DNA from 3 places in the Marinobacter liaoningensis genome. Region 1 is predicted to be linked to each of the others. Evidence: predicted binding sites of a transcription regulator. Region 1 holds the regulator's gene; each other region holds the start of a gene.

Region 1 (3,279 bases):
CTCGCTGGAGATCCGCAGTGGCGAGATCGTCGGACTTCTGGGCCCCAATGGCGCCGGCAAGACCACCTGCTTCTACATGATCGTCGGACTGGTTCCCGCTGACCGCGGCCGCATCATGATCGACAGCCAGGACGTTACACCGCTGCCCATGCATGGCCGGGCCCGGAAAGGAATTGGCTATCTGCCTCAGGAGGCTTCTGTGTTCCGGAAGCTGACAGTCCGGGACAACCTTATGGCGATCCTCGAAACCCGTAAGGGTATGAGTCGGGCTGACCGGGAAAGTCGCCTGGAAGAGCTGCTGGAAGAATTCCACATTACCCACATCCGCGACAGTGTAGGCATGGCGCTGTCAGGCGGTGAGCGCCGGCGCGTGGAAATAGCCCGGGCACTGGCCATGGAACCCGCTTTTATCCTGCTGGACGAACCCTTTGCCGGCGTTGACCCGATTTCGGTGAGCGATATCAAGCACATTATCCGTCACCTGCGGGACAAGGGCATCGGGGTACTGATTACGGACCACAATGTCCGGGAAACGCTGGACATCTGTGAGACGGCGTACATTGTATCGGGCGGCCACATCATTGCCTCTGGCAATTCGGAAACCATTCTTGCGAACCAGCAAGTAAAAGAGGTCTACCTCGGTAACGAATTCCGACTGTGATAACCGCTGCCCGATTGTGTTGATGAACCCGAGCAAGTAAACTCGGCAAAGAACTTGCTAGGGCATTTTTTGGTAACGGCAAGTAACCGGCATACAACAATTTTTTATTGAACTTAGGGTATTACAGCGCCTGATGAGTGACGGATCCTGAACCATGGTTATGAAAGCCTCCTTACAGTTAAAGCTGGGTCAGAGCCTGACCATGACGCCCCAGCTGCAACAGGCGATCCGGCTACTACAGCTATCCACCCTCGATCTTCAACAGGAAATCCAGCAGGCTCTGGAGTCCAACCCGATGCTGGAAACCTCGGAAGACGACGATCAGGCCGAAGCGGCGTCGAGTGACGACGAGCGCGGTCAGGAGGAGTCCGCAGCGGAAACGACGGCCGATTCCGGTACTGACGCCAATACCGACTGGGATGAATCGGAAAACGGACCAGACTGGGCCTCGGAAAACGAGATTCCCGATAACATCCCCGACGATCTTCCCGTCGACACCGCCTGGGACGACATCTATCAGTCAGCCCCTGCCCCGGCCGCCCGAAACGAAGACGAGAACGATCACGACTTCGAAACCCGCAACTCCCCGAGTGAAACCCTGCAGGATCACCTTGAATGGCAATTGAACCTGACGCCGCTGAGCGAACGGGATCAGGCCATTGCCCATGCCCTGATGGATGCAGTGAACGAGCGAGGCTACCTGACCAGCCCACTGGACGACATCCACGCAGGACTGCTGGATGAAACCGAGGAAGACCCACTGGAACTGGATGAAGTGGAGGCAGTCCTTCATCGCCTGCAGCATTTTGACCCGCCCGGTGTCTTTGCCCGGGACCTGCAGGAATGCCTGCTCATCCAGCTGAACCAGTTACCGCCCGAAACGCCCTGGCTTGCCCAGGCACGCCTTGTGATCACTCACTACATTAACCTGCTGGGCAACCGGGACTACGCCCAGTTATTGCGCCGAAGCCGACTCAAGGAAGATCAGCTGCGTGATGTTCTGGCCCTGATTACCGGGCTGAATCCGCGCCCGGGCGATGTGATTGACCGCGCCGAACCGGATTACGTCATTCCCGATGTCATCGTCCGCAAACACAACGGCAGATGGCGGGTTGAACTAAATCCTGAGATTGCACCACGCATCCGCGTCAATGCGAGCTATGCTTCTCTTATAAGACGGGCAGACAGCAGTGCTGATAACACCTACCTGAGGGATCAGCTGCAGGAAGCCAAATGGTTTATCAAGAGCCTGCAGAGCCGCAATGAAACCTTGCTGAAAGTGGCGACACGCATTGTCGAGCACCAACAGGGTTTTCTGGATCACGGCGAAGAGGCCATGAAGCCACTGATCCTCTCAGACATAGCGCAGGCGGTAGAAATGCACGAGTCGACAATTTCCCGGGTCACCACGCAGAAGTATATGCACACACCGCGGGGTATTTTCGAGCTGAAGTACTTTTTCTCGAGCCACGTCAGTACCGATGAAGGCGGCGAATGTTCATCAACAGCCATCCGTGCAATGATCAAGAAACTGATAGCGGCCGAGACACCGAAAAAGCCGTTGAGCGACAGCAAAATTGCGACCATGCTAGGGGAACAGGGTATCAAGGTGGCCCGTCGGACCGTCGCCAAATACCGGGAAGCGATGCATATTCCACCCTCTAACGAGAGAAAAAGACTGGTTTAGGGGCGCACTGTCGAAAACAGCGCTCCCCCGAGCCAAACTTTGCCGGCGCAGTGTGCGCCAGCCCTCAGGCCCGGCCCCGTTGGGACCGGCATGATGACAACAGGAGACGCCTATGCAACTCAACATTTCAGGCCATCACGTAGAACTGACTCCCGCACTCAAGGATTACGTCTCAGAAAAATTCGAGAAACTCGAGCGTCACTTTGACCATATCAGTAACTGCCAGGTTACCCTGCAGGTGGAAAAGGTGCGTCAGATGGCGGAAGCAACGTTGCACGTGGTTGGTGGTGATATTCACGCAAAGGCAGAAAACGAGGACATGTACGCAGCGATTGACGGGCTGATTGATAAGCTGGACCGCCAGATCCTCAAGCACAAGGAAAAGAATGTAGACCGGATGCACGGAAACGGCGCTCGTTAACCGACCGTTTTCATGCATGTCATCTCATCGCGCTGCGGCATGGATAACCTGCCGCAGCCTTTTTTTTACGGAAATGCAGTCGATTCATGAGCGACACATCCCTGACCATAGATAACATCCTTGCGCCGGAGCTGACTTTGTGCCGGATACCCGCCTCGAGCAAGAAACGGGTACTGGAATTCATTGCCGAACAGATTCACCGGCACGACGATTCTCTCAGCGAGACCCAGATCTTCAACAATCTGGTGTCCCGTGAGCGCCTCGGCAGCACCGGAATCGGCCAAGGCATTGCCATACCCCATTGCCGCCTGGAGGGACTGGACCATGTGGTGGGCGTTCTGATGACGCTCGAAGAGAGCATCGAGTTCGACGCCATTGATAACCAGCCCGTCGACCTCGTATTTGCCCTCGTTGTTCCCAAAGAGGCCACCAGTGAGCACCTGGAACTGCTCAGCCAGCTGGCGGAAAAGTTCAACGAACGGGTTTTCTGCGATGGACTTCGCCAGTGCG
Region 2 (3,279 bases), 170 kb from region 1:
CTGCGCCGAATTTGCCGACGAACGCCAGCACAATGGCGACGACCGCGGCCCACCACATCACCCGGGGGTTGAAGTTCTTGGTGAGCATGACGGCACCGGTGACTTCCGAGTAGGTGGTGTTGGGCGGTCCACCGAGCAGGGATGCTGCACTGGTTGCCAGGCCGTCACCGAGGAGCGTGCGGTGCAGGCCGGGCTTCTCGAGGTAGTTCTTGCGGGTGACGTTGCCGATGGCCAGAACATCACCAATGTGTTCGATGGCCGGCGCGATGGCGACCGGGATCATGAACAGGACGGCGCCCCAGCTGAATTCTGGGGTGACGAAGTTTGGCATGGCCAGCCAGGCCGCTTCCTGGATCGGCGTGGTATCGACAATGCCGGCAATGGCCGAAAGCACGTAGCCGGTGATGACCCCGAACATGATCGGAATCAGGCGAAAAATGCCCTTCGCCCAGACCGACATGACAATGGTCACGGCCAGTGAAGTCATCGCGATCCAGATGGCGGTATCGTATGGGATGAGCTGGGTGGCGCCGTCACCGGTACGGCCGGAGGCCATGTGTACGGCGACCGGGGCAAGGCCCAGGCCAATGGTCATGATGACCGGGCCAATCACTACCGGAGGCAGCAGGGCGCGGACAAACCCGGTGCCACGCAGGCGAACCAGTCCGCTGAGGAAGATGTAGAGAATGCCGGCCGCCATCAGGCCGCCGAGTGTCTCTTCCATGCCGAACTTGCCCTTGGAGGCAATCACCGGAGCAATGAAGGCAAAGGATGAGGCCAGGAAAATCGGGATCTGGCCACCGGTGACAATGTGAAAAATGATGGTGCCGAGACCGGCCGTAAACAACGCGACGTTCGGGTCCAGTCCGGTGATCAGGGGCATCAGCACCAGGGCACCGAAGGCGACCAACAGCATTTGCGAACCGGCGATGGCCTGTTTCCAGACCGGATCGTTGGTGTGGTCCTGCATGGTTATACGTCCTTCTGCTTGGTTCCGAAAATCTTGTCACCGGCATCACCAAGACCCGGAAGGATATAGCCTTTATCGTTCAGGTGGTCGTCAACCGAGGCGGTGTAAATAGACACATCCGGATGTTTCTCGAGCACCTTCTCGATGCCTTCGGGAGCCGCGACCAGTACCAGCGCCCGGATTTCGGTGCTGCCGGCTTTCTTCAGCAGGTCGATGGTGGAAATCATGGAGCCGCCGGTGGCCAGCATCGGGTCCACGATCAGCGCCATACGCTGATCCAGTTCGCCAACCAGCTTTTCCAGGTAGGTGCTGGCTTCCAGGGTCTCTTCGTTACGAATCTGGCCGACTACGCTCACGCGGGCCACCGGGATCAGGCTCAGAACGCCGTCGAGCATGCCGAGTCCGGCCCGCAGGATGGGGACGATGGTGATTTTCTTGCCATGGATTTGTTCAACGTTAACCGGCCCGGCCCAGCCTTCAATCGTCTTTTCCTGCAGATTGAAATCCTTGGTGGCTTCGTACGTCAGCAGGGCACCGACCTCCTGTGCCAGTTCACGAAAATTCTTGGTGCTGATGTCCGCCCGGCGCATCAGGCCGAGTTTGTGTCGGATCAGGGGATGTTTAACCTCGTGGATTGGCATGGGTCACCTGTGTGTCTGGTTTATCTGTCGGGGTTTTTGCAGCGCGTTCAAATGGCGCAAGGATACCGTATCTGAGGAGCAACGTCAGGCGACACCGGGAGAAAGCCTGGGGAAATCGGATAAGGAGTGGTACGGATCTTGCGATACCACCTCGAAACGGCGCCGCGGCGTCAGATTCTCGACCCTGAAACCCCTTCAGGCACAGCCTAGCGGAGAGCAGTCCGGCATGGACAGAGCATTGGTCCTTAACAACGTCAAATCCCTGACGCGGGGAAATCTGGGCATCCCGGTCATGTTGATGGGGCTGTTGGGCATGATGATCCTGCCCATGCCTGCGTTCCTGCTGGACGTCTTCTTCACCTTCAATATTACGCTGTCCATTGTCATCCTGCTGGTGTGTGTCTACGCCATGCGCCCCATGGAGTTTGCTTCCTTTCCGACGGTGCTGCTGGTGGCGACGCTCCTGCGACTGGCCCTGAACGTGGCGTCCACCCGCATTGTGCTGCTGGAAGGTCACGAAGGCGGCGACGCGGCGGGTAAGGTGATTGAATCCTTCGGTGCCGTGCTGATCGGCGGTAACTACGCGGTGGGGCTCGTGGTATTTGCCATCCTGATGATCATCAACTTCCTGGTGGTCACCAAGGGCGCGGGCCGCGTTTCCGAAGTCAGCGCCCGCTTTACCCTGGATGCCATGCCAGGCAAGCAGATGGCTATCGACGCCGACCTGAACGCCGGTTTGATTAACCAGGACGAGGCCAAACATCGCCGTTCAGAGATTGCTCAGGAAGCGGATTTCTACGGTTCCATGGACGGTGCCTCGAAATTCGTTAAGGGCGATGCCGTTGCCGGCCTGTTGATTCTTGCCATCAATATTATTGGCGGCGTCGCCATCGGCATGCTGCAGCACGATCTGACCTTCGGGTTGGCCATGCAGCGTTACGCATTGCTCACCATCGGTGACGGCCTGGTTGCCCAGATTCCCTCACTGCTCTTGTCCACCTCCGCGGCCATCATGGTCACCCGGGTGACCTCCAGCCAGGACATGGGCGGCCAGATTCTCAGCCAGATGTTCAGTGCGCCCAAGGCGCTGGCCATTGCGGCCGCGATCCTGATCATTCTTGGCCTGATTCCGGGGATGCCCCACGTGGCCTTCCTGGGTCTCGGCAGCCTCGCAGCGGCAGCGGCCTGGTACATCTGGACACATGATCGTCAGACGGTCGAGGAAGATGGTGTCTTCCCGGGCCGGGGCGGTGCCGCCGGCATGCCGCGCTCGACGGGGCAGGATCTGCCCCCCGGCGGGGATAGTGGTGGTGATCCGGGCCGGCAATTGCCCGCGCCGGGAGAGACCAAGGAGCTGGGTTGGGACGACGTCGCCACGGTCGACATCGTCGGGCTGGAAGTGGGGTACCGACTGATTCCCCTGGTAGACAAGTCGCAGGGTGGCCAGCTTCTGAGTCGGATCAAGGGGGTGCGCAAGAAACTGTCGCAGGATCTGGGCTTCCTGATGCCGTCGGTTCATATCCGCGACAACCTCGACCTGATGCCCAATGTTTACCGGATCACGCTCATGGGTGTGACCATTGCCGAGGCTGAAATTCACCCGGAGCGGGAACTGGCGATCGACCCCGGTCAGGTATTTGGCAAAGTCGAGGGGATTCAGGGCAAGGA
Region 3 (3,279 bases), 1.6 Mb from region 1:
GACGCCCTGGTCGCCATTCAGGAGGGCACCAACCCCCGGGTGATCGAACAACTGCTGTCCAGTTACCTGCCGCCGAAAGAACGCAGCAAGGTCGGCGAACCGGAAACCGCGAACGGGTAGGCCATGGACGAGTTACCGGAAGAGGAAAAGCCGGGTATTCCCGCCTGGGTCGTGACATTTGCCGACCTGATGTCGCTGCTGATGTGTTTTTTCGTGCTGCTGCTGTCGTTTTCCGAAATCGACGCCCAGAAGTTCAAGCAGATCGCGGGCGAACTATCCAAGGCCTTTGGCGTCCAGCGTGACGTGCCAGCCCTGGAAATCCCCCAGGGCACCAGCCCGATTTTCGACAAGTTCTCGCCGGCGCCGCCGGAACCCACGGTGGTCAACGAGGTCCGGCAGACCACCACCGATGAACAACCGGAACTGCAGACCCTGACCAGCCCCATGGAGCAGGCCATTGAGGCCGCCATGCAGGAAGAGCTGGATGAGAGCACCGACCGGATCATGTCGGTACTCGACACGGCGATCCGTGATGGCCGCATCAACGTCGATCAGGACCAGCGTCGAATTGTTATCCGGGTGGAGGAGAAAGGTTCCTTCCCGTCCGGTTCGGCGGACCTGACCTGGGAGTTCGAAGGACTCCTGCTGGAGATGGCAGACGTACTCGCCGACATTCCGGGGGAACTGACCGTGGAGGGCCACACCGACAACGTGCCCATCCGCACCTCCCGCTTCTACAGCAACTGGGATCTGTCTGCGGCAAGGGCTGCCGCGGTGGCGAATGCGCTGCTGGCGACCGAAGAGGTTGACCCGACCCGGCTGGCCGTCAAGGGGCTGGCCGACACCGAACCCCGGGTTCCGAACTCGTCGACGGACAACCGCGCCAGGAACCGCCGCGTAGAGATCATCATTGATCTCTCCGGTCCTCTCCAGGAGCAGGAAATCGAACTGAGGGAGCTGATTGAATCGGAATCCGTCAGTTCGGACTCGGTGATTGATTTCGAGTCAGCCACCGGATCGCCCCGCAACAACACGCCCGCGCCAGCCGCCAGCGACGGCATCACCTGGTAATCCGGTCGAAACCGGCCAATACGGTGCATATTATTCGTTTTTGCACTGTATTGGTGCTATTTAGTCGCTAAGCGAGGGCGGTGACGCGCTCAAAGCCTCCCCAACCGATTATCGCAACTGATTTTGCATTGTTTTGGAACACCTCTTGCTTAAATGCACCTCGTCAATGCATACAAGGCCCGACAGAGGCTGACAACACACAATCAGGAGCGAAAACCCGTGGACATCACGAGTGCAGTACATACCCTGACCGAAAGCGCCAACACGCTGTTTATTCTCATCGGTGCCATCATGGTACTGGCCATGCACGCCGGCTTTGCCTTTCTTGAAGTGGGCACCGTGCGGCACAAGAACCAGGTCAACGCCCTGGTCAAGATCATGACCGATTTCGGCGTCTCCGCCGTCATGTACTTTTTCATCGGTTATTACGTTGCCTACGGCAGCCACTTCATGACCGGCGCCGCCGAGCTGACCGCCGGTAATGGCTATGAACTGGTCAAGTTTTTCTTCCTGATGACCTTCGCCGCCGCCATTCCGGCCATCGTCTCGGGCGGTATCGCCGAACGGGCCAAGTTCTACCCCATGCTGGTCGCTTCGGGGCTGATCGTCGCCTTCGTCTACCCCTTCTTCGAGGGCCTGATCTGGAACGGCAACTACGGCTTCCAGGGCTGGCTGGAGAACCAGTTTGGTGCATCGTTCCACGACTTCGCCGGTTCCGTTGTAGTGCACGCCGTGGGTGGCTGGATTGCCCTGGCCGCGGTCCTGCTGCTGGGCGCCCGTAACGGTCGCTACCGCAACGGTCGGGTGGTGGCGTTTGCCCCGTCCAATATCCCCTTCCTGGCGCTGGGCGCCTGGATCCTCACCGTGGGCTGGTTCGGCTTCAACGTCATGTCTGCGCAAACCCTTGATGGCATCAGCGGTCTGGTGGCCGTCAACAGCCTGATGGCCATGGTCGGCGGCATTCTGGTGTCCATGTTCCTGGGCCGGAAGGACCCGGGCTTCATCCACAACGGGCCACTGGCCGGCCTGGTAGCTGTCTGTGCAGGTTCCGACCTGATGCACCCGGTTGGTGCGCTGATCACCGGCGGCGTTGCCGGCGCCATCTTCGTTTACCTGTTCGAATGGGCTCAGGACAAAATCGAGCGGTTGGATGACGTTCTGGGTGTCTGGCCCCTGCACGGTGTCTGTGGGGTCTGGGGCGCCATCGCCTGTGGCATTTTCGGCCAGGAAAGCCTGGGTGGTCTGGGCGGCGTCAGCCTGATGTCCCAGATCATCGGATCCGTGGCCGGCGTTGCCATCGCGTTCATTGGCGGCCTGGTGGTGTACGGCGTGATCAACGCGATCTCCGGCCTGCGCCTGACCGAGGAAGAAGAGTTCAACGGCGCTGACGTCAGCATCCACCGCATTGGTGCCACTGCGGTCGAATAACCCGACCCGTTTGTGAAGCGTTTCGCAGCAGGCGACCATCCGGTCGCCTGCTTGCGTTTGATCGCCCGAATTGACAGAACCGCCCCCCTCTCCTTTCCTTAAAACAGGCACTTAAGAATAACCACAACGACTGGCCCACCTTTTGCTGCCTTTTACCTTACCAGGCGCCAACGCCACCGGCGCCGTTGAAGGAGATGAGCGCACCCATGCTGATTCAGACACCCGAGCAAGGCCTGTTTGACGAACTGTTCGATCAGAACAACAAGGTAAGGCCCCACTGCCGAATGCTCGAGCAGTGGTTGATCAATTCCGACGAAACCCTGATCACCGAAAAGCGACGGGAAGCCGATGTGCTGTTCCAGCGCCTGGGGATCACCTTCAACGTCTACGGCGAAGATCAGGGCGCCGACCGGCTGATCCCGTTCGACCTCATTCCACGGGTCATCTCCGCCAGTGACTGGCACAAGCTTCAGACTGGCCTGCGCCAGCGGGTGCATGCCCTCAATCGGTTCCTGTTCGACATCTACCACGAATACGATATCGTCAAGGCAGGCGTCATCAGCGCCGAACAGGTGTTTGCCAACCCCCAGTACCAACCCGGGATGCAGGCCCTGAAGCTGCCGCGCAACCTGTACTCGCACATTGCCGGGATCGACCTGATTCGCAACAACGACGGCGATTTCTACGTGCTGGAGGACAACCTGCGATGCCCCAGTGGGGTGTCCTACATGCTCGAGAATCGCCGAATGATGATGCGATTGTTCCCGGAACTGTTCGCGC

What was found. Region 1 encodes sigma-54, which starts transcription at its own class of promoters, with help from an activator protein. Its sites were predicted from a motif close to ANTGGCATNNANNTTGCTNT; they were not measured.
Region 2: the regulator sigma-54 is predicted to act here: its motif matches at 1,737-1,756, upstream of flhA (flagellar biosynthesis protein FlhA).
Region 3: the regulator sigma-54 is predicted to act here: its motif matches at 1,204-1,223, upstream of KZO34_RS11760 (ammonium transporter).

What each region holds. Positions count from the first base shown of each region.
Region 1 is NZ_JAHXKI010000002.1:429,017-432,295, forward strand. It holds gene lptB (LPS export ABC transporter ATP-binding protein) at 1-661, shown strand, start outside; gene KZO34_RS04255 (RNA polymerase factor sigma-54) at 816-2,348, shown strand; gene hpf (ribosome hibernation promoting factor) at 2,461-2,769, shown strand; gene ptsN (PTS IIA-like nitrogen regulatory protein PtsN) at 2,856-3,279, shown strand, end outside.
Region 2 is NZ_JAHXKI010000002.1:262,306-265,584, reverse strand. It holds gene KZO34_RS03495 (uracil-xanthine permease family protein) at 1-970, opposite strand, end outside; gene upp (uracil phosphoribosyltransferase) at 973-1,611, opposite strand; gene flhA (flagellar biosynthesis protein FlhA) at 1,838-3,279, shown strand, end outside.
Region 3 is NZ_JAHXKI010000002.1:2,063,304-2,066,582, reverse strand. It holds gene pomA (flagellar motor protein PomA) at 1-120, shown strand, start outside; gene KZO34_RS11765 (flagellar motor protein MotB) at 124-1,071, shown strand; gene KZO34_RS11760 (ammonium transporter) at 1,291-2,499, shown strand; gene KZO34_RS11755 (circularly permuted type 2 ATP-grasp protein) at 2,706-3,279, shown strand, end outside.